DNA from 4 places in the Salinifilum ghardaiensis genome. Region 4 is predicted to be linked to each of the others. Evidence: riboswitches for the same ligand, from Rfam matches in the RefSeq annotation. Region 4 holds a riboswitch; each other region holds the start of a gene.

The links. Region 4 has a riboswitch for cobalamin ahead of ACVGV0_RS02800 (ribonucleoside-diphosphate reductase subunit alpha). Riboswitches for the same ligand answer to the same signal wherever they lie in the genome.
Region 1: another riboswitch for cobalamin. It lies ahead of cobN (cobaltochelatase subunit CobN); the one in region 4 lies ahead of ACVGV0_RS02800 (ribonucleoside-diphosphate reductase subunit alpha).
Region 2: another riboswitch for cobalamin. It lies ahead of metE (5-methyltetrahydropteroyltriglutamate--homocysteine S-methyltransferase); the one in region 4 lies ahead of ACVGV0_RS02800 (ribonucleoside-diphosphate reductase subunit alpha).
Region 3: another riboswitch for cobalamin. It lies ahead of ACVGV0_RS11020 (Rossmann-like domain-containing protein); the one in region 4 lies ahead of ACVGV0_RS02800 (ribonucleoside-diphosphate reductase subunit alpha).

Annotation. Positions count from the first base shown of each region.
Region 1 covers NZ_CM137101.1:3,946,188-3,951,393, reverse strand. The annotation lists gene ACVGV0_RS17990 (YbhB/YbcL family Raf kinase inhibitor-like protein) at 136-681, opposite strand; gene ACVGV0_RS17985 (sugar kinase) at 889-1,860, shown strand; gene ACVGV0_RS17980 (bifunctional 4-hydroxy-2-oxoglutarate aldolase/2-dehydro-3-deoxy-phosphogluconate aldolase) at 1,862-2,470, shown strand; cobalamin riboswitch at 2,663-2,784, shown strand; gene cobN (cobaltochelatase subunit CobN) at 2,839-5,206, shown strand, end outside.
Region 2 covers NZ_CM137101.1:2,736,424-2,741,629, forward strand. The annotation lists gene ACVGV0_RS12555 (HAD-IIA family hydrolase) at 1-570, shown strand, start outside; gene ACVGV0_RS12560 (CBS domain-containing protein) at 657-1,073, opposite strand; cobalamin riboswitch at 1,404-1,653, shown strand; gene metE (5-methyltetrahydropteroyltriglutamate--homocysteine S-methyltransferase) at 1,806-4,097, shown strand; gene ACVGV0_RS12570 (mechanosensitive ion channel family protein) at 4,314-5,206, opposite strand, start outside.
Region 3 covers NZ_CM137101.1:2,399,544-2,404,749, forward strand. The annotation lists gene ACVGV0_RS11010 (MmgE/PrpD family protein) at 1-879, shown strand, start outside; gene ACVGV0_RS11015 (GNAT family N-acetyltransferase) at 1,075-1,635, opposite strand; cobalamin riboswitch at 1,814-2,013, shown strand; gene ACVGV0_RS11020 (Rossmann-like domain-containing protein) at 2,179-3,042, shown strand; gene ACVGV0_RS11025 (PLP-dependent cysteine synthase family protein) at 3,039-4,163, shown strand; gene ACVGV0_RS11030 (MFS transporter) at 4,160-5,206, shown strand, end outside.
Region 4 covers NZ_CM137101.1:625,030-630,235, reverse strand. The annotation lists gene ACVGV0_RS02810 (ATP-binding protein) at 1-1,016, shown strand, start outside; gene ACVGV0_RS02805 (response regulator) at 1,173-1,859, shown strand; cobalamin riboswitch at 1,996-2,225, shown strand; gene ACVGV0_RS02800 (ribonucleoside-diphosphate reductase subunit alpha) at 2,363-4,876, shown strand; gene ACVGV0_RS02795 (ribonucleotide-diphosphate reductase subunit beta) at 5,024-5,206, shown strand, end outside.

The sequences.
Region 1 (5,206 bases), 1.8 Mb from region 4:
TCATGAAAATTGTGCTCTCTGGAGGAGTTCCAGATAAGTGGGCGCCTGCGCCCCGGGCACGAGTGCGCCCCGGTGCTCCGCGGGGGTGCACCGGGGCGGGAAGAGCGGGTCGCGAGAACCGCGGAAGAGCTCGGCTCAGATCTGGTAGGTCGGGGCGATGACCGCGCGGCCCACCGTGTGGAACGCGAGCATGAAGTTCACGACGGCCGGGCTGGCGGTGTCGTCCACGCCCAGCTTCTCGGTGTCCGCGGCGATGACCGCGAAGTAGTACCGGTGCGGCCGGTCGCCTTCCGGCGGGGCGGCGCCGCCGAAGGCGCGCTCGCCGAAGTCGTTGGCCACGTGGAAGGCCCCCGCCGGGACGCCCTGGCCGTTGCGGTTGCCGGCGTCCGCGGGCAGCTCGGCCACCGAGGCGGGGATGTCCACCATGGCCCAGTGCCAGAACCCGCCCGGGATCGGCGCGTCCGGGTCGAAGCAGGTCACCACGAAGCTCTTCGCGGATTCCCCGAAACCGCTCCAGCTCAGCTGGGGCGAGAGGTTCCGGCCGCCCATGCCCATGCCGTCGTAGGCGTGGGTCTGGTCCATGGGCTGCCCGTCGGTCACGTCGGTCGAAGCGAGGGTGAACTGCGGCACCTCGGGCAGCAGCGAGTACGGGTCCGGGTCAACCGGGCGCTGAAGGCTCATGAGTGCTCCTTTGCCTGCGGACGGTGAGTCGTGATCGCCCCGCCCCAGCGTAGAGGTCGGCTCCACCTCCGCGCCGTGTGGATCGTTTGCACCATGTGCACGGTCGCTGTGGATCGCGCACGCCGGGTGGGTAGCGTGTTCCCGGTCGGCGCGTCCGGCCGCACCGCCGCGGGCCGCGCCGGACGTGAGCAGAGAGGGGAGTGCCGCATGACCGCCGAACTGCCCGGGGCGTTCGAGGCGCTGTGCGTGGGCGAGACGATGTCGCTGATCGCGCCGGAGCAGCCGGTCGCCCTCGAGAACGCCGCGCGGTTCACCCTCTCCGCAGGGGGTGCGGAGTCCAATGTGGCGATGCACCTGGCCGGGCTGGGACACCGGGTCGGATGGGCGAGCAAAGTGGGCGACGACCCGCTCGGGCGGCGCCTCGTCGCCGACATCTCCGCCGCGGGCGTGGCCACCGACCTCGTCGCGACCGAATCCGCCGCGCCCACCGGGGTCTACTTCAAGAACCCCGGACCGGACGGCACGCGCGTGCACTACTACCGCTCCGGGTCCGCGGCCTCCACGATGGACGAGGGCTTCCTCGGCGACGGAGTGCTCGACGCCGTCGAGGTCCTGCACGTCAGCGGCATCACCCCCGCCCTGTCGGCGGCCTGCGACCGGATGGTGCAGCACCTGCTCGCGCGTCCACGCCGGCACCTGCTGTCGTTCGACGTGAACCACCGCCCCGCGATGTGGCCGGCCGAGCAGGCGGCGCCCCGGTTGCGGGAGCTCGCCGACCTCGCCGACATCGTGTTCGTCGGCCTCGACGAAGCAGCCGCGCTGTGGGGCGCGCGCACCGCGGAGGAGGTGCGGGCGATGCTGCCGCGCCCCGGCACCGTCGTCGTCAAGGACGCGGCGAACGCGGCCTGGGAGCTGGGCGCCGAGCCCGTGTCCGTTCCCGCGCCGCACGTCGACGTCGTGGAACCCGTGGGGGCGGGGGACGCCTTCGCCGCGGGGTACCTCGCGGGCGTCCTCCGCGGCTTCGACCCGCAGCGGCGCCTGCGGTTCGGCCACCTGCTCGCCGCGCACAGCCTGCTCAGCACCACCGACCAGACCGCGCCGCCGGAGGAATCCGCGCTCGCCGGCTGGTTGGACCGCTCCGATCAGAGCTGGCGCGCGCTCCGGTTCGGGGAGGGCTGAGATGCACACCTTCGACGAGCTGTTCACCGTCCCGGTCATGGCGATCCTGCGCGGGATGGATCCGCAGCGCACGGTCAGCCTCGCCGAGCGGGCGTGGGACCTGGGGATCCGCGCGGTGGAAGTGCCGATCGAAACGGGGGAGGCCGAGCCGTCCCTGCGGGCCGCCGTCGAAGCGGGCAGGCGGCGCGGACGCCCCGTCGGCGCCGGCACAGTGGTCGGCCTCGACCAGCTGCACGCGGCGCACGCCGCCGGCGCGGCGTTCACCGTCGCTCCCGGCCTGGATTCCGAAGTGCTGCGCACCAGCGAGGAGCTGCGAGTGCCGCACCTGCCCGGCGTGGCCACCCCGAGCGAGATGCAGTGGGCCCAACGGCTGGGGGTGACCTGGGTGAAGGCCTTCCCCGCCGCCGAGCTCTCCGCCGGGTGGTTCCGCGCGATGCGCGGACCGTTCCCGAGCATGCGCCTGGTCGCCACCGGCGGCGTGCACGCGGGCAACGCGGAGGAGTACCTCGCGGCCGGGGCCTCGGTGGTCGCCGTGGGTTCGGCGCTGGAGGACTCCGCGCAGCTGGCCAGGCTGGCCGACCTCGTCGGTGGCGCGGGCGCGCCGGGCTGAGCCGCCCTCCGGTGTGGCCCAGCACACCCGCGCGCCGCGCGGCGCTGCCGACCGCTGGTCACCTGCGACGATCGCGCGCGCTCCCGCTGCGCGGCGCTGCCCGGCGCCGTTGCGGGGGAGACGGGTGAAGCAGCTCATGGCGCCGCGTGCCGCGCCCGTTAGGATGGGCCGGCAAGCCTGCGGCGAAATCGGAGGAACCCGGTGCGAGTCCGGGGCGGTCGCGCCACTGTGACCGGGGAGCTGCCCCTGAGATGCCACGGCCCGGAACGGGCGGGAAGGCGGGGGAGGTGCGGTGATCCGGGAGCCAGGAGACTCCGAGCGCCGCAAACCCCCACCCGGGGCGCGCACCCCGAGAGAGAGGACGAGGCGTGACCGAATCCGCCAGTACACGTGTGCTGCTGCTGTCCACCGCCGACACCGACCTGCTCGCCGCACGTGCCTGCGAAGCGGACTACCGCGTGGCGAACCCGGCCCGCGTCTCTGCTGAGGAAGTGCCCGACCTGGTGTCCGGTGTGGACATCGTCGTTGTGCGGCTGCTCGGCGGCAAGCGCGCCTGGGAGGACGGGCTGGACGCGGTCCTCGAGACCGGTGTCCCGACCGTCGCGCTCGGCGGCGAGGCGACTCCGGACGCGGAGCTGATGGCCCTGTCCACCGTTCCCTCCGGTGTGGCCACCCAAGCCCTGTCCTACTTGGCGGAAGGTGGTCCGCGCAACCTCGCGCACCTGGCCTGGTTCCTCTCGGACACGGTGCTGCTCACCGGGACCGCGTTCGAGCCGCCGGAGAAGACCCCCGAGTTCGGTGTGCACGGCAGCCGGGAGCACGACCCCGCCCGCCCCACAGTCGGCGTCGTGTTCTACCGGGCGCACGCCCTGGCCGGGAACACCGCGTTCGTGGACGTGCTCGCCGACGAGGTCGAAGCCGCCGGTGCCAACGTGCTGCCGGTGTACTGCGGGTCGCTGCGCGGCCTGGCGGACGCCGAAGGGCTGCGCGAACTCCTCGGCGAGTGCGACGCCCTGATCGCCACGGTGCTCGCCGCGGGCGGTTCCGTGGCCGCCAACGCCAGCGCGGGCGGCGACGAGGACTCGTGGGACGCCGGCGCTCTGGCCGAACTGGACATTCCCGTGCTGCAGGGGATGTGCCTGACCAGCAGCCGTGCGCAGTGGGAGGAGAGCGACGCCGCGCTGTCCCCGATGGACGCCGCCATGCAGGTGGCCGTCCCCGAGTTCGACGGCCGCCTGATCAGCGTCCCGTTCTCCTTCAAGGAGTCCGGTGAGGACGAGATCCCGGTCTACGTCGCGGATCCGGAGCGCGCGCGGCGCGTCGCCGGGACAGCGGTGGCCCTGTCCCGGCTGCGCGGAACCCGCAACGGGGACAAGCGCCTCGGCGTCGTGCTGTCGTCGTACCCCACCAAGCACTCCCGCGTCGGCAACGCCGTCGGACTCGACACCCCCGCCTCGGCCGTGGTGCTGCTGCGCGCGCTCGAATCCGCCGGCTACGACCTCGGTGGTCTCGACACGTCCGGACTGGACGGCGACGCGCTGATCCACCGGCTCATCGCCGCGGGCGGGCACGACGTCGAGTGGCTCACCGAGGAGCAGATGTCGCAGGCCGCCGTCCGGATCCCGGCGACGCGCTACCGCGAGTGGTTCGACGCGCTGCCCAAGCCGCTGGCCGACAGCATGGTCGAGCACTGGGGAACGCCGCCGGGCGGCCTCTACGTCGACGAGGAAGGCGCGATCTACGTCGCCGCTCTGCGGTTCGGCAACGTGGTGCTGCTGATCCAGCCGCCGCGCGGCTTCGGCGAGAACCCCATCGCGATCTACCACGACCCGGACCTGCCGCCGTCGCACCAGTACTTCGCCGCCTACCGGTGGTTGGAGGAGGAGTTCGGCGCCGACGCCGTGGTGCACCTGGGCAAGCACGGCACGCTGGAGTGGTTGCCCGGCAAGGGGATCGGGCTGTCGGCCGACTGCGCCCCCGACCCGGTGCTGGGCGACATGCCGCTGGTGTACCCGTTCATCGTCAACGACCCGGGCGAGGGCACGCAGGCCAAGCGGCGCGGGCACGCGACGGTCATCGACCACATGATCCCGCCGATGGACCGGGCCGATTCCTACGGCGACATCGCGAAGCTGGAGCAGCTGCTCGACGAGTACGCGTTGGTGTCCGACATGGACCCGGAGAAGAAGCCGGCGCTGCGCGACCAGATCTGGGAGCTGGTCACCTCGGCCGAGCTGCACCACGACCTGCACCAGCAGGAGCAGCCGGACGCGGATTCGTTCGACGACTTCGTGATGCACATCGACGGCTACCTCTGCGAGATCAAGGACGTGCAGATCCGCGACGGGCTGCACGTGCTGGGCAGGGCCCCGCAGGACGAGGAGCTCGTCAACGACGCGCTCGCCGTGCTGCGCGCCCGGCAGGTCTTCGGCGGAGCGGTCGGCGCCGTCCCGGGGCTGCGCTCGGCGCTGGCCGAGCACTTCGGCATGGACGAGCAGGCGCTGCTCGCCGACCCCGGCAGCCGCGCGTCCGTGCCGAGCGCGCTGACCGACCTCGTGGACGGGCCCGCCGCCTCCGGGGCGGACGCGGTGGATCTGCTGGAGTCGCTGGCGCGGCGCATCGTGGAAGCCGTGGCCACCACCGGCTGGGACGCCGACCGCGCCGCCGCGACCGCGCAGGAGGTGCTCGGCGGCAGCGTGCCGCAGGTCGAGAAGGTCGCGCACTTCGCCTGCGCCG
Region 2 (5,206 bases), 2.1 Mb from region 4:
CTGGCCACGGCCTCCTTCGTCGCCCGGCAGCGGCCCGGCGGATCGGCCTACGTCGTCGGCGAACCGGGGCTGACCTCGGCGCTGACCGAGGCCGGCTACGTGCTCACCGAGCACGACCCGGACTACGTCATCCTCGGCGAGACCCGCACGTACAGCTTCAGCTCGATCACCAAGGCCATCCGGCTCATCGAGAGCGGGGCGCGGTTCCTCGCCACGAACCCGGACGAGCTGGGGCGCGGCCGGGAGGGCTCGCTGCCCGCGACGGGCGCGGTCGCCGCGCTCATCGAACGCGTGACCGAGCAGCCGCCGTACTACGTCGGCAAGCCCAACCCGCTCATGCTGCGCTTCGCCCTGCGCACGCTCGGTGTCAGCGCTGACAGCACCCTGCTGCTCGGCGACCGCATGGACACCGACATCCGCTCGGGCATGGAGGCGGGCATGCGCACGATCCTCGTGCTCTCCGGCCTCTCCGGCCAGGACACCGCGCGCCAGTACCCCTTCCAGCCGGACAGGACGATCACCTCGGTGGCCGACATCGTCGACCACGTGCACGATCCGTTCGGCGGTTGACGGGGGCGGGGCACCCCGTCCCGGGGCGACTGCCGCCGGGACGGCCGGGAACCCCGGGACGACCGGGGCGCTCCGGAGCTGCCGGGTCACTCCGCGGTGAGCGTCGCGATGAGCTCACCGCTGCGCTGCTCCGGCAGCGAACGCGCGAGGTCGGCCAGCGCCAGCATCCCGACGAGGCGGTCGCCGTCGATCACCGGCAGCCGGCGCACCCGGTGCTGCCGCATCGTCTCCAGCGCCTCCTCGGCCGAGTCGTCCGCGCCGATGGTCACCGCCTCCTCCTGGTTGAGGTCACCGGCGGGGAAACTGCTCGCATCGCGGCCCTGACCGACGACCTTGACGATCACGTCCCGATCGGTGATCACGCCCTTCACCCTGTCGTCGGGTCCGCAGATCGGCATCGACCCCACCCCGAGATCGGCCATCATCCGGGCCGCTTCGCGCACCGGTTGGTCACTGCGCACGCAGTGCGTCCCCGGAGTCATCAACTCGCGAGCCGTGGTCATCGCTCCTCCTCTCAGCTTTCGCCGCCTCCCGGCGGCACCGCCCGAGGGATGCCGCCGCACGCCCTGCCCCTACCCCGCCGGGCGGAGCGCCACACCCGCCCCCGTTCTCCCCGGCCCCGCGCGGGTGGGGCGCGGCCGATTGCCGCCGCGGTGTCCACCGTGGTCACCGCGGCGGGGCGAGCACCCGCGCACGGGTGCGGGTGCGACCGCTGTGGCGCGGATCTCCTCCGCGCCGGTCCCGCCGCGGAACTCCACGGCAACCGGGGCGCCCCCGCCGCCCGGGAACCGCTGCGCGGCCGCGGCGGTCTTGTCACACGCCGCCGAGCGGGTAGTCTCATGCGTGCTGGTGGTTCGTGCGGCCGCGCCGGGTTTCCCGGCGGAGGGCGGCACGAGGCAAGAGGGAACCCGGTGCGATTCCGGGACTGCCCCGCAGCGGTGTGCGGGAACGAACGCCGTCCCCGACCGACGGGTCGGGTGGGCACTGGGCCGAGCGCCTGGGAAGCCGACGGCGCGTAGGAACCTCGGACGAGCTCCGAGAACGCCCGCGAGTCCGAAGACCTGCCACCGGTGCGCGCGTCACCGCGACGTGCGCGTGTCCGAGGTCTCGAGGGAGGACCCTGCGGGCGATCGGCACCGGTGCGGCCCGCAGTTGCGCGCACCGCACGTGCCGGTGGTCAGGCACATCCCCCATCGGACTTCGGCGTCCCCGTGTCGTCGAACCGAGGAGAAGCGTTGACCAGCACCATCGGATCGACCGTCCTGGGCTACCCCCGGATCGGTCCGAACCGAGAACTCAAACGTGCCCTGGAGCGGTACTGGAACTCCCGCATCAGCGAGGCCGACCTGCGCAGCACCGCGCGGGACATCCGCGCCGGCACGTGGCGCACGTTGGCCGATGCCGGGCTGCGCTCCGTGCCGAGCAACACGTTCTCGTACTACGACCAGGTGCTCGATGCGGCGGTGACGTTCGGCGCGGTACCGCGCCGCTACACCGAGCTGGGCCTGGACCCGCTCGGCACGTACTTCGCCATGGCGCGCGGTGCGGAGTCCACGCCGCCGCTGGAGATGACCAAGTGGTTCGACACGAACTACCACTACCTGGTCCCGGAGATCGGTCCGGACACGCGGTTCGCGCTGTCCGACACGACCGTGGTGGACCAGTACCGCGAGGCGGTCGGCGAGGGCGTGAGCACCCGGCCGGTGCTCGTCGGGCCGGTGACGTTCCTGCTGCTGTCGAAGCCGGCCGAGGACGCGCCGGAGGGCTTCGCTCCACTGGACACAGTGGATGACCTCGTCAGCGCCTACGCCGACCTGCTGGCCGAGCTGCACCGGGCCGGCGTGCCGTGGGTGCAGCTGGACGAGCCCGCCTTCGCCGCGGATCGCACCGCGGAGCAGCTGCAGGCCCTGCGCTCGGCCTACGCCCGCCTCGGCCAGCTGCAAGAGCGACCGAAACTGCTCGTGGCCGGGTACTTCGGCGATCTCGGCGAGGCGCTGCCGATCCTGGCCGACAGCCCGGTGGAGGGACTCGCGCTCGATCTCGTCTCCAGCCCCTCCACAGTGGAGGAGATTCCGAAACTGACCGGCTTGCGCGACAAGTCGGTGGTGGCGGGCCTGGTCGACGGGCGCAACATCTGGCGCACCGATCTCGACCGGGCGCTGGCGACCGCGGAGCGGCTGCGCGGATCCGCGGGCGAACTGGCGGTCGGGACCTCGTGCTCGCTGCTGCACGTGCCCTACGACGTCGAAGCCGAGACCGAGCTGGACCCCCAGGTGCGCTCGTGGCTGGCCTTCGCCGAGCAGAAGCTCGAGGAGGTCGTCACGCTGCACCGGGCGCTGCACGAGGGCCGCGACAGCGTCTCCGGGGAACTGGCAGCTGCGCGGGCCCGCGTGGACGACCGCGCGCACGCCGCCCGGGTGCACGACGAGCGCGTGCGCGCCCGGGTCGCCGCGCTGCGCCCCGGTGACGCCCGCCGGGAGGAGTACGCGCGGCGTCGGCAGGCCCAGCAGGAGGCGTTGCGGCTGCCGCCGCTGCCGACCACGACGATCGGTTCGTTCCCGCAGACCGGTGACGTGCGCAAGGCGCGGGCCGCGCTGACCGCGGGCACCATCGACCGGGAGAGCTACCGGCAGCGGATGCGCGACGAGATCACCGGCGTCATCCGGCTGCAGGAGCGGCTCGGGCTGGACGTCGTGGTGCACGGTGAGCCGGAGCGCAACGACATGGTCCAGTACTTCTCCGAGTACATGGAGGGCTTCGTCAGCACCCGCCACGGGTGGGTGCAGTCCTACGGGTCCCGCTGCGTGCGTCCACCGATCCTGTTCGGCGACGTCTCGCGGCCGGCTCCGATCACCGTCGAGTGGAGCACCTTCGCCCAGCAGCAGACGGACAAGCCCGTCAAGGGCATGCTCACCGGGCCGGTGACGATGCTGTCCTGGTCGTTCGTCCGCGACGACCAGCCGCTGGCGGACACGGCACGGCAGGTGGCGCTGGCGATCCGCGACGAGGTCGCCGATCTCGAAGCGGCCGGCATCGGCGTGGTGCAGGTCGACGAACCCGCCCTGCGCGAGCTGCTGCCGCTGCGGGCCGCCGACCAGCCCGCCTACCTGGACTGGGCGGTGCACGCCTTCCGGCTGGCCACGTCGGGCGTCGCCGCGGGCACCCAGATCCACACGCACCTGTGCTACTCGGAGTTCGGCGACGTCATCAACGCGATCGTCGACCTGGACGCCGACGTCACCAGCATCGAGGCGGCCCGGTCGCGGATGGAGGTGCTGACCGATCTCAACGCGGTCGGCTACGGCCGCGGCATCGGTCCCGGCGTGTACGACATCCACTCCCCGCGGGTGCCGGACACCGCGGAGATCGCCGCGCTCGCCGACGAGGCGCTGCGCGCCGTTCCCGCCGACCGCCTCTGGATCAACCCGGACTGCGGGCTGAAGACCCGCGGTTACGAGGAGGTCGAGGCCGCGCTGCGGAACATGGCCGACGCGGCGGCGAAGGTCCGCTCGACCCTGCCGCGGTGACGGCTCCTATCGGCCCTGCCGCGGTGACGGCTCCGGTCGACCCCGCGGTGGCGGTCCTGTCGCGGTGACCGCGCGTCGCGGGCGGGCGCCTCCCCCACCGCTCGCCGTCCGCCCGCGGCCGACCGCAGCCGTGCTGCCCGCCGCACGCGAACGCGGCGCCGTCCCGGTCCTGCCGGGGCGGCGCCGCGCGTGTTCGGACGGGCGTGTTCGGACGGGTCAGCCCTGCTGGGCCGCACCGGCACCGCTGACCGGCAGCACCGGCTGCGCGATGGAGATGTTGTGGCGGTCGAGGTCGGTCTTGAGCTGGGCGCGGAGCCGGCGGCCGAGTTCCCACTGCTGGCCCGGCTGGGTCTTGACGAGCACGCGGACGGTCACCGCTCCGTTGCCGATGCCGACGACACCGCTGATGTCGGGGCGCTCCAGGACCTTCGGCTGCACTTCCGGGTCGGCGGCGAAGGTGTCGATGCTGCCCTGGATGACCTGCTTGGCGAAGTCGGTGTCGACGGAGTAGTCGAGCGGCAGCTCGACGACCGCGTTGGCCCAGTCCTGGTTCATGTTGCACACGCGCTGGATCTCGCCGTTGCGCACGTACCAGAGGCCGCCGTTGAGGTCGCGGATCTTGGTCACGCGCAGGCTGACGGCTTCGACGGTGCCGACGGCGTCGCCGGCGTCGATGACGTCGCCGACGCCGTACTGGTCCTCGACCATCATGAACATCCCGGCGAGGAAGTCCTGCACCAGGCTCTGCGCACCGAAACCGATCGCGAGGCCGAGCACGCCGGCGCTGGCGAGGATCGGTCCGATGCTGATGCCGAGCTGGCCGAGGATCGTCACGAACGCGATGCCGAAGATGAGGAACGAGGCGACGCTGCGCAGCACCGATGCCATCGTGGCGGCCCGCTGGCGCTGCCGCTCCGCGCGGGAGGACTCGCCCCCGTTCTGCACCACCGGACCGTTCTTCAGCTTCGCCTTCGCCGCGGACAGGCGCTCCTGCGAACTGATCATCCGCTTGGTGGCCTGGTCGATCACGCGGCCGGCGACCGCGCGCAGCACGAGCGCGAGCACCACGATGATGACGATGTTGATCAGTCCGCTGACCAGCGCGCCGG
Region 3 (5,206 bases), 1.8 Mb from region 4:
TCGGGCGGCTGGAACGCCCTCGGGTGCGCGGCCGTGGCAGCGCGCTCGCTCGGGATCGGTCCGGAGGAGAGCGGGCACGCCCTCGGCATCGCCGAGTACCACGCTCCCCGCAGTCCGATGATGCGCTGCGTCGACCGCCCCGCGATGGTCAAGGACGGTTCGGCGTGGGGCGCGCACGCGGGTGTGCACGCGGCGGTTCTGGCTGCCCGGGGGTTCACGGGTGCGCCCGCGGGCCTCGTCGAGCACTCGGAGCTCTGGGGCGACCTCGGGGTGCGGTGGCGCATCCGGGAGCAGTACTTCAAACCCTACCCGGTGTGCCGGTGGGCGCATCCTGCCATCGAGGCGGTGCTCGGCCCGATGCGAGCGTCCGACGTCGGGTGCCGGGAGATCGCGCGGATCGACGTGCGCACCTTCGCGGCCGCTGCCCGGCTGGCCGCCCGGGAACCGGCGAGCACCGAGCAGGCGCAGTACAGCCTGCCGTTCGCCGTGGCCGCCGCGGCGGTGCACGGGCGGGTCGGCGCCGAACTGCTGGCGGCGCCGAGCGGGGCGGGGGCGGAGTTGCGGAGGCTGAGCCGGTCGCTGCGCGTGCAGGTCGCGCCCGAGTTCGAGCGGGTCTTCCCGGAGCAGCGCTGGGCCGAGGCGACGCTGGTGCTCCGCGACGGCCGCAGTCTCCGGTCCGGAGCGGTCTCGGCGCCGGGCGGTCCCGAATCACCGATGACGGGGCGGGAGATCACCGGCAAGTTCCGGAACCTGGCCGCACCCGTGCTGGGACGTGAGCGTGCGGAGCGGATCGCAACGCTCTCCGGCGAGATGGGCCGGCTGCCGGACGTGCCGGAGCGCTACGACGCGCTCCTCGCCGAGATCACCGGCCCGCTGTGAGGTAGTTCCCGGGGCTGCGGGCGCCCGGTGCGTGCTGCGGCTCGCGCTTCGCGAGCGCGCTCGGCCTGTCGGAGCACCGCCGACAACCCCGAGCGCGGGAACGTGCGACCGCAGTCGCGCTCACGCGTGGTGGTCGACGATGTCGTACTCCTCCCACCGCAACTCCTCCATCCACTGTGGTTCGCCGGAAGCGCTTCACACCGCGGCCGGGCGCACGGGGAGTTCGAAGTGGACGGACGGGCTGTGCCGGCCGTCCTGCCGCCCGTCGTGGATCTCCGTGGCCAGGCTGCGCCAGAACGGTTCCGCCCCGTCCACGGCCGGGTTCGTGTGCAGGTAGAGCGTGGTGTACTCGGGGGCCGCGGCGACGAATTCGCAGGCGAGGCCGACGAGCGCGCGGGCCAGGCCGTTCCTGCGGTGCTCGGGGCGGACGTAGGTGCGGAAGATCTGCGCCGTCTCCGCGGTGCCGTAGCGCTGGGCGATCCACTGTGGATGCGGTGGGCTCTTCGGCCCGTCCGAGCGCACGGATGCGGTTCCGACGACCTCGTCTTCCAGCGCGGCCACGAACAGGGCGTGGCCGGGCGTGCGGAAGTAGGTGTCCTCGAGGTGGATCACGTCGGCGTGCCAGCTGGGGACGTAACCGTGGCCGAGCACGTGGTAGAAGGTGTCGAGCATGAGCGTGCGCGCTCCCTCGACGTCGTGCAGGCGTGCGCGCCGCACGGTGTAGTCGCCGAGCGCTCGATCGCTTCCCCCGGGCATGTCCTGGCTCCTCGAACGTCCGTTCCGATCCACGTGTCCGAGACTAATGCAACACGCTTGCAACAGCAAAATCGATGCTGAAAGCGCGGGATTCCGCGGGGAACAGCTGCTCATGCCGGGTTCGGCGGTGCGCGGGCGCTCCGGTGGCACCGGCGGGGAACCGCTCGGGGCGGCTTGACATCCGGTGGGGCGGCTGCGTACTTCTGGATCACGTACTGCGACGGCGACCAGGAAGCCGGTGCGAATCCGGCACGGTCCCGCCACTGTGAGTGGGGAGCTTCCCTCCACCCGCGGCCACTGCCGGAGAGCCCGGTGGGAAGGCCGGAGGGGCGGCGAGAATCCACGAGTCAGGACACTGACGCCGTCGCGCCGACTCGAAGCGGGGTCGCGGAGCCCCGAAGGAGGTACACAGGTGCGTCACGACACGTGCACCGCACGGCCGTCCCCGAACGACCCGCGTGCGGCGGTGGACCCGCAGGGCGCGTGAAAAGCCCCGGCACCGCTGGCAACCCCTCAACTCACGTGGATCGTACGGAGACGACTGTGCTTTCGACCGCTTCGGCCCCGGCCGGACGCAACGGAACCTCGCCGGACCTGCTGGCGCAGCGCGCGCTGGGCGGGCAGTTCGCGCGGGACCGCGACGACCTCCCGCAGTCCTTCAGCGCCTCGGTCGCGTTCCTGACCGTGCAGGGCTCGCAGCACTCCGGCAGGAGGAGCAGCTACGTCAACACGGTGCTCAGCATCCGCGTGCACGATGCCGTGGGCTCGTGCGCCGTGGAACCCGGTGAGCTCGGGGAGCGGGAGGTGCAGGAGATCGTCGGCTGCCGCGTCGACGCCCTGCTGTCCCACCCCGAACCCGCCGTGCGGGTGGCCGCGCTCGACGCGTACCTCACCTGCGTGCGACCGCACATCAGCGACCCGCGGAGGAGGACGGTGCGGCTGCCCCCGGGAGGTTCGCTGGAGAAGTCCACCGCCCGGGCCCGGGCGGTCGCGGAGCTCGTGCACGTGCCCGCGGGCGGGCGCGTCGCCGTGATCGGCGTGGTCAACTCGCTGCTGTCGGCGCTGCGCGAGCGCGGTGTCGACTACGTCGCCTGCGACCTCAGGGGCGGGCGAACCGAGTGGGACGAACCGGTGCTGCAGTGCCACCGGCAGGCGATCGGCCGAGCCCGGGCGGTCCTCGCCTCCGGGATGGTGCTCGGCAACGACACCTTCAACGAGATCGCCGGGCTGTGCCGCGACCGCGGTCTCGCCCTGACGATGTTCGCGCAGACCGGCAGCGCGGTCGCGCGGGAACTGCTCGGTTCCGGCGTCGACGCCCTGTCGGCGGAGCCGTACCCCTTCTTCTGGCTCACCGGCGATGCCACCGAGATCCACCTCTACTCGGCCGCGGGCGGTGGTCGGCCGTGACGCTGACGCACGCGGGCGCGAAGACCGGCGGCGCCAAGTGCCTCTCCCTGCTGGACCTGATCGGGAACACCCCCGCGGTGCGTGTGGACACTCCGCTGCCGCGCCGGCACCCGGGGTTCTGGGCCAAGTTGGAAGGACTCGCTCCCGGGACCATGAAGGCCCGAGCGGCGTTGTCGATGCTGGACGGAGCGCGCCACCGGGGCGAGCTGCTGCCCGGAGCACCGGTCGTGGAATCCAGCAGCGGGACCCTGGCCGTGGGACTGGCCTACGTCTGCGCGGCCCTGGGGCACCCGCTGGTCATCGTCGCCGATGACGAGCTCGACGGGATGACGCGCGCGCTGCTGCGGGCGCACGGCGCGCGCGTGGAGGTCGTGCGCCAACCCCACCCGCGGGGTGGCTGGCAGCGGGCGCGGCGCGACCGGGTCCGCGAACTGGTGGACTCGCTTCCCGGCGCGTACTGGCCGGACCAGTACAACAACCCGGACAACCCCGCCGGTTACCGGGGGCTGGGACTGGAGCTCGTGGACCAGTTCGACCGGTTGGACGCCGTGGTGTGCAGCGTCGGCACCGGTGGGCACAGCGCCGGCATCGCCGCGGTGCTGCGCGAGCACCGGCCCGAGGTGCGGATCGTGGGCGTGGACGCGCCGGCCTCGACCGTGTTCGGCCATCCCGCCGGAGAGCGGCTGATGCGGGGCTTGGGCAGCAGCATCCACCCGGGCAGCGTCGACTACCGCGCCTTCGACGAGGTCCACTGGGTGGGCGCGGCGCAGGCCGTCGACACGTGCCGCAGGCTGGCCGGGCACGCCTTCGCCACGGGCGGGTGGAGCACCGGCGCCGCCGCCACGGTCGCGGCCTGGTGCGCGCAGCAGGCCGGCCTGCACGAGGTGGTCGCGGTCTTCCCCGACGGTCCCCACCGCTACTGGGACACGATCTACGACGACGATTTCCGCGAGCGCAACGGATTGGACGGGCACAGCGCCGCGGAGCCGGTCGAGGTCGACGACCCGGCCGCCGCCGCACCGCTGGGGTGGAGCAGGTGCGGCACCATCACCGACCCCTGCCCCCGGCGGAGCTCGGCGCGCGAGCGCTGCGACGTGTGCGAAGAGGACGAGAACTCGTGAGAACAAGCGGATTCCGGATGCTGTCGTGGCCGGCGAGGCTGCTGGTGATCAACCAGTTCGGGATCACCCTGGGCTTCTACATGCTGCTGCCCTTCCTCGCCTCCTACATGACCGACGACCTCGGATACGGTGCCGCGCTGGTCGGTGTGGTGCTGGGGGTGCGGAACCTGAGCCAGCAGGGCATGTTCCTGCTCGGTGGAACCGCTGCTGACCGGTTGGGCTGCCGCCCGATGATCATCGCGGGCTGTGCGCTGCGCGTGCTGTCGTTCGGGTTGTTCGGCGTGCTGACCTCCCTGCCGGGGCTGGTCCTCGCCACGGTGCTCACCGGGCTGGCCGGGGCCCTGTTCAACCCCGCCGTGCGGACCTACCTGATGCACGAGGCCGGCGATCGGCGTGCCGAGGCCTTCGCGGTGTTCAACGTCTTCGGCCACGCCGGGACGTTCGCGGGTCCCCTGCTCGGAGCCGCGCTGCTGGCGACCGATTTCCGCGCCGTCGCACTGCTGGCCTGCGCGGTGTTCGCGGTGCTGACGGTCCTGCAGTGGTTCGTCCTGCCCGCCCGGCCGATCGAAGCGCAGCGCACGAGCGTGCTCGGCAGCTGGCGCGAGGTGGTGGCCAATCGGCGCTTCGTCGCGTTCACCCTGGCGCTGTCGGCCTACTTCGGGCTGTACAACCAGCTCTACCTCGCCCTGCCGCTGGAGGCGCAGCGCGTGTCCGGGTTCGCCGGTGCGACGGCCGGCGTGTTCGCCGTGTCCACGGTGATCGGCGTGTTCGGGCAGGTGCGCATCACCGACTGGTGCCGCCGGAGGTTCAGCCCCGGCAGGTGCGTGGTGCTGGGGCTGGCCGCCATGGGCCTGTCGTTCGTGCCGCTGATGATCAGCAGCCCGCTGCTGCCGACGCAGCAGCCCACCGCACCCGGCCTCACGACGGTGGTGGCGTGCCTGCCACTGCTGCTGACCACGGTCGTGTTCACGGTGGGCATGGCCGTGACCAACCCCTTCGCGATGGAGCTGCTCCCCGTCGTGGGCAGCCAGCGCCTGGCGGGG
Region 4 (5,206 bases):
GCAGGATCCGCGCGAAGACGCACGGCCTGGAACCCGCCGAGATCACCGAGCTGCTGGAGAGCCGCGAAGCCCTGCTCTACGCCATCACCGAGGGCGTGCTCGCCGTCGGCGCGGACGGCACCGTGCTGCTGGCCAACGACTCGGCCCGCGAGGTGCTCGGGCTGCCGCGGGACTGCGTCGGCCGCACCCCGCGCGAGCTGGGACTGGACGAGCAGCTGTGCGACGTGCTGAGCGGTGCCGACACCCGGGAGGACGTGTTCCTCGCCGTCGGCGGGCGGCTGCTCGTGTGCAACCCGAGGCCGGTGCGCATCGGGGAGCAGGGCACGGGACGGCTGGTGACGCTGCGCGACCACACCGAGATCGTGCGGCTCGGCGGTGAGCTGGACGGCGTGCGCACCATGGCCAACGGCCTGCGCGCGCAGACCCACGAGTTCGCCAACCGCATCCACACCGTCACCGGCATGCTCGACCTCGGGGCCGTCGGCGAGGCCCGCGAGTACCTGTCCGAGCTGTCCGCCACGACGACGCGGGCGAGCACGTCCGTGTCCGAGCGCGTCCACGACACCGCGCTGGCGGCGCTCGTGCTGGCGAAGTCGGCGCAGGCCTCCGAGCGGGGCGTGGAGTTCGAGCTCGCCGCGCTCAGCGACGTGCCGCGGGAACTGCCGCCGCAGCTGCGCGACGACGTGCTGCTGATCGTGGGCAACCTGGTGGACAACGCCCTCGAAGCCGTGGGCGGCTCCGGCTGGGTGGAGCTGCTCGTGCGGCTGCACCGGGACGGCGAACCGCTGCTGGAGATCCGCGTCACCGACTCGGGCCCGGGCCCGGCTCCCGCGGTCGCCGAGGAGGTGTTCGCCGCCGGGGTGAGCACCAAGGGGAGCGGCGGCACCGGCCACCGCGGGCTCGGGCTCGCGCTGGTGCGGCAGGCCGCGCAGCGGTGGCACGGGTCGGTGGACGTGGACGCCACCGAGGAGACCGTGTTCAGCGCCTACCTCCCGGTGCGAGAGGATGCGCGCTAGCACGCCGGTAACGTCGCCGGCCGCTGCGCACGTCCGCGCGGTGCCGGTGGCGGCCGCCGTGCCGTCGGAAGCCGCGCCCCTCGGGGGCAGGACCCGTCGGAGGCGGGGACTCCCAGCGGAGGGCCCGCGCGGACGCCGCGCAGGAGGTGGGAGCCGGTGCTGTCGGTGCTCGTCGTCGACGACGACGCGCGCGTGGCGCGCAACCACCGGGATTTCGTCGCCTCGGTGCCGGGGTTCGCGGTGGTCGGCGTCGCCCACAGCGGCGCCGAGGCGCTGCGCGCCGTTGCCGAGCACCAGCCCGACCTCGTCCTGCTCGACCTCTACCTGCCGGACATGTCGGGCATCGACGTGCTGCAGCGGCTGCGGGCGCCGGACGAACCGGGCCCGGGCACGCCCGTGGACGTGCTGGTGATCACCGCGCTGCGCGACATCGACAACGTGCGCGCCGCGCTGCACGGCGGTGCGATGTACTACCTGCTCAAACCCTTCAACCTGGACGCGCTGCGGGAGCAGCTGGACCGCTTCGCAGCGGTGCGCGACAAGCTCACCGGCGTGGAGCAGGCCACCCAGCGGGACGTGGACCGCGTGTTCGGCGTGCGCCGCCCGACCTCGCGGACGAGCCTGCCGAAGGGGCTGACGGCGGAGACGGCGCAGCTCGTGGCGGAGACGCTGCGCGCGGCCGAGTCCGACCTGTCGGCCGTGGAGGTCGCCGAGCGCGCCGGCATCGCGCGGGTGACCGCGCGGCGCTACCTCGAGCACCTGTGCGCCGACGGGCAGGCCGCGCTGCGGATGCGGTACGGGTCGGCGGGGCGGCCCGAGCACCGCTACCGGTGGGTGCGGTGAAACACGAGGAAGTGGCCCCGGAAACGCGGGTGGGTGCGTAGCAGGGCCTCCGGGGAAGCCCCCGCTCCGGGTGCTCGACATCGAGCAGCCGCCGCGACACGGGATCTGGCCCCGTTCGCGATCGCGCATCGCAACATGTAGTGTGCTCGGTGCTGGTGGTTCACGGGGCCGGGAACGGTCCGGTGAGGCGAGAGGGAACCCGGTGGGAATCCGGGACTGCCCCGCAGCGGTGAGCGGGAACGACCGCCGTCACCACCCCCGCGGTGGTGCAGCACTGGACGCACGTCCGGGAAGCGACGGCCAGTAGGGCCGGCCGAGCGCCGGAAGCCCGCGAGTCCGAAGACCTGCCACCGGTGTGCGCGGGAGAACGCGCACGCACGCCGGGCCTCGAGGGCGGGCCCCGGACACGCGGACCACCCCGCCGGGTGGAGAACCCGCCACGCGGAACGCACCGCAGCGGCGCAGCGCGCCGGCGTCCACCACTCCCGCTCGCGAGGTCCCGGATACGGACGGACTCGCGAGAGGAGAGCGTCGTGACCCAAGCGCCCCCTGCAGCACCCGCGCGCACGCCGGAGCTGAGCGTGCGCGAACCCGACGGCCGCCTGCGCCCGCTCGACTGGGACCGCGTGGTGCGCCTCGTGCAGCACGCGACCAGCGGGCTCGCCGACGTGCACGCCGAACCGGTGCTGGCCGAGATCCGCCGCAACCTCTACGACGGCGTGCGCGCCGAGGAGCTCGCGCAGGCGCAGATCATGGCCGCGCGCACCCTCGTCGAGTCCGAACCGAACTACTCGCACGTCTGCGCCCGGCTGCTGCTGCACGCGCTGCGCGGCGAAGCGCTGCAGCACCTCGGCACGACCGCGTCCGAATCGGACACCGGCGAACCGGGAACCGACTGCGCCGAGCACTTCCCCGCCTACGTGCGATTGGGCGTCCACCTCGGACTGCTCGACCCGGAGCTGGAGCGGTTCGACCTGCATCGGCTGGCCGCCGCGCTCGTCGGCGAGCGCGACCTGCAGTTCACCCACCTCGGCCTGCAGACGCTCCACGACCGCTACCTGCTGCACGACGACGGGGTGCGGTTCGAGCTGCCGCAGGCGTTCTTCATGCGCGTGGCCATGGGCCTGGCGCTGCACGAGGACGACCGGGAGCGGCGTGCGATCGAGTTCTACGAGCTGCTGTCGACGTTCACGTTCATGGCCTCGACGCCGACCCTGTTCAACGCGGGAACCCTGCGTCCGCAGCTGTCCTCGTGCTTCCTCACCACTGTGGACGACGACCTCTCGTCGATCTTCCGCTCGTACCGCAGCAACGCGATGCTCGCGAAGTACTCCGGCGGGCTCGGCAACGACTGGACGCCCGTGCGCGGGCTCGGTGCGCGCATCCGCGGCACCAACGGGACCTCGCAGGGCGTCGTGCCGTTCCTGAAGATCGCCAACGACACGACGGTCGCCGTCAACCAGGGCGGCAAGCGCAAGGGCGCGGCGTGCGCCTACCTGGAGACCTGGCACATCGACATCGAGGAATTCCTCGACCTGCGCAAGAACACCGGCGACGACCGGCGCCGCACGCACGACATGAACACGGCGAACTGGATCCCGGACGAGTTCATGCGGCGCGTCGAGGCCGACGCCGAGTGGACGCTGTTCTCGCCCGACGAGGTGCCCGGCCTGCACGACGCCTGCGGCACCGACTTCGCCGAGCGCTACCGGGCCGCCGAAGCGGCCGCCGACCGCGGCGAGATCGCCGTGTTCCGCCGGGTGCGGGCGGTGGAGCTGTGGCGGCGGATGCTCACCGCCCTGTTCGAGACCGGCCACCCGTGGCTGACGTTCAAGGACCCGTGCAACCTGCGCTCGCCGCAGCAGCACGCGGGCGTGGTGCACTCGTCCAACCTGTGCACCGAGATCACGTTGAACACCGGCCCGGACGAGGTGGCCGTGTGCAACCTCGGGTCGGTGAACCTGCGGGCGCACGTCGGCTCCGGCGGCCTCGACCACGCGCGGCTGGAGAGCACGGTCACCACCGCCGTGCGCATGCTGGACAACGTCATCGACCTCAACTTCTACACGCTCGACGAGGCCCGCGACTCCAACTTCCGCCACCGCCCCGTCGGGCTGGGCGTCATGGGGCTGCAGGACGCCCTGTTCGAGCAGGGCGTCCCGTTCGCCTCCGCGGAGGCCGTCGAGTTCGCCGACACGAGCACCGAGGCGGTGAGCTACTACGCGATCGCCGCCTCGGTGCAGCTGGCGGCCGAACGCGGCCGGTACTCCTCCTTCGAGGGGTCGCTGTGGAGCCGCGGCATCCTGCCGGTCGACTCGCTGCGCCTGCTCGAGCAGGCGCGCGACCCCGAGCACGCCGAGCTGGACCACTCCGCGCGCATGGACTGGGACGGGCTGCGCCGGCGGGTGCGGAACACGGGCATGCGCAACTCCAACGTGCTGGCCATCGCCCCGACGGCGACGATCTCGAACATCTGCGGTGTGGGCCAGTCCGTCGAGCCGCTGTTCTCGAACCTGTTCGTCAAGTCCAACATGTCCGGCGACTTCACCGCCATCAACCCGTACCTGGTGCGGGACCTGAAGCGGCGCGGCCTGTGGGACGCGGCGATGGTCGCGGACCTGAAGTACCACGACGGCACCGTCTCGGCCATCGACCGCGTCCCCGCAGACCTCAAGGCGCTGTACGCGAACGCGTTCGAAGTGGACAGCTCCTGGATCGTGGAGGCCGCGGCGCGCCGCCAGAAGTGGCTCGACCAGGCGCAGTCGCTGAACCTCTACATCGCCTCCCCGAGCGGCAAGAAGCTCGACGCGCTGTACCGCGCGGCCTGGCGCAAGGGCCTGAAGACGACCTACTACCTGCGCTCCCGTTCGGCCACCCAGGTGGAGAAGAGCACGCTGCGCGGCACCGACGGCAAGCTCAACGCGGTCCCGGCGACCCCGGCCGCGGAGCGCGGCGCCGAGCCGACCGGCTCCGCCGCGTGCGCCGCCGACGAGCCCGACTGCGAAGCCTGCCAGTAGCTGGACTTCGCCGGGTCGTTTTGCGCACGGGATCCCGCAGCTGAATCCCCTGCACTCCCAGCTGCCCCGACCAGCTGCCCCGACCTCCCGCCCCGGACAGCGGAACAGACGCCTGCCTCGCCGTCCACGCCCCTTGGAGCACTCGAGATGACCACCGCCGCCAACGACACCGATCCCACCGGTCTCGGCGCGATCGACCGGGACGCCGGACGCGTCACCGTCGACGACAAGTCCATGATCAACGCCCGCGCCGACGTGAACCAGCTGCTGCCGCTGAAGTACCACTGGGCCTGGGAGAAGTACCTCGCCGGCTGCCACAACCACTGGATG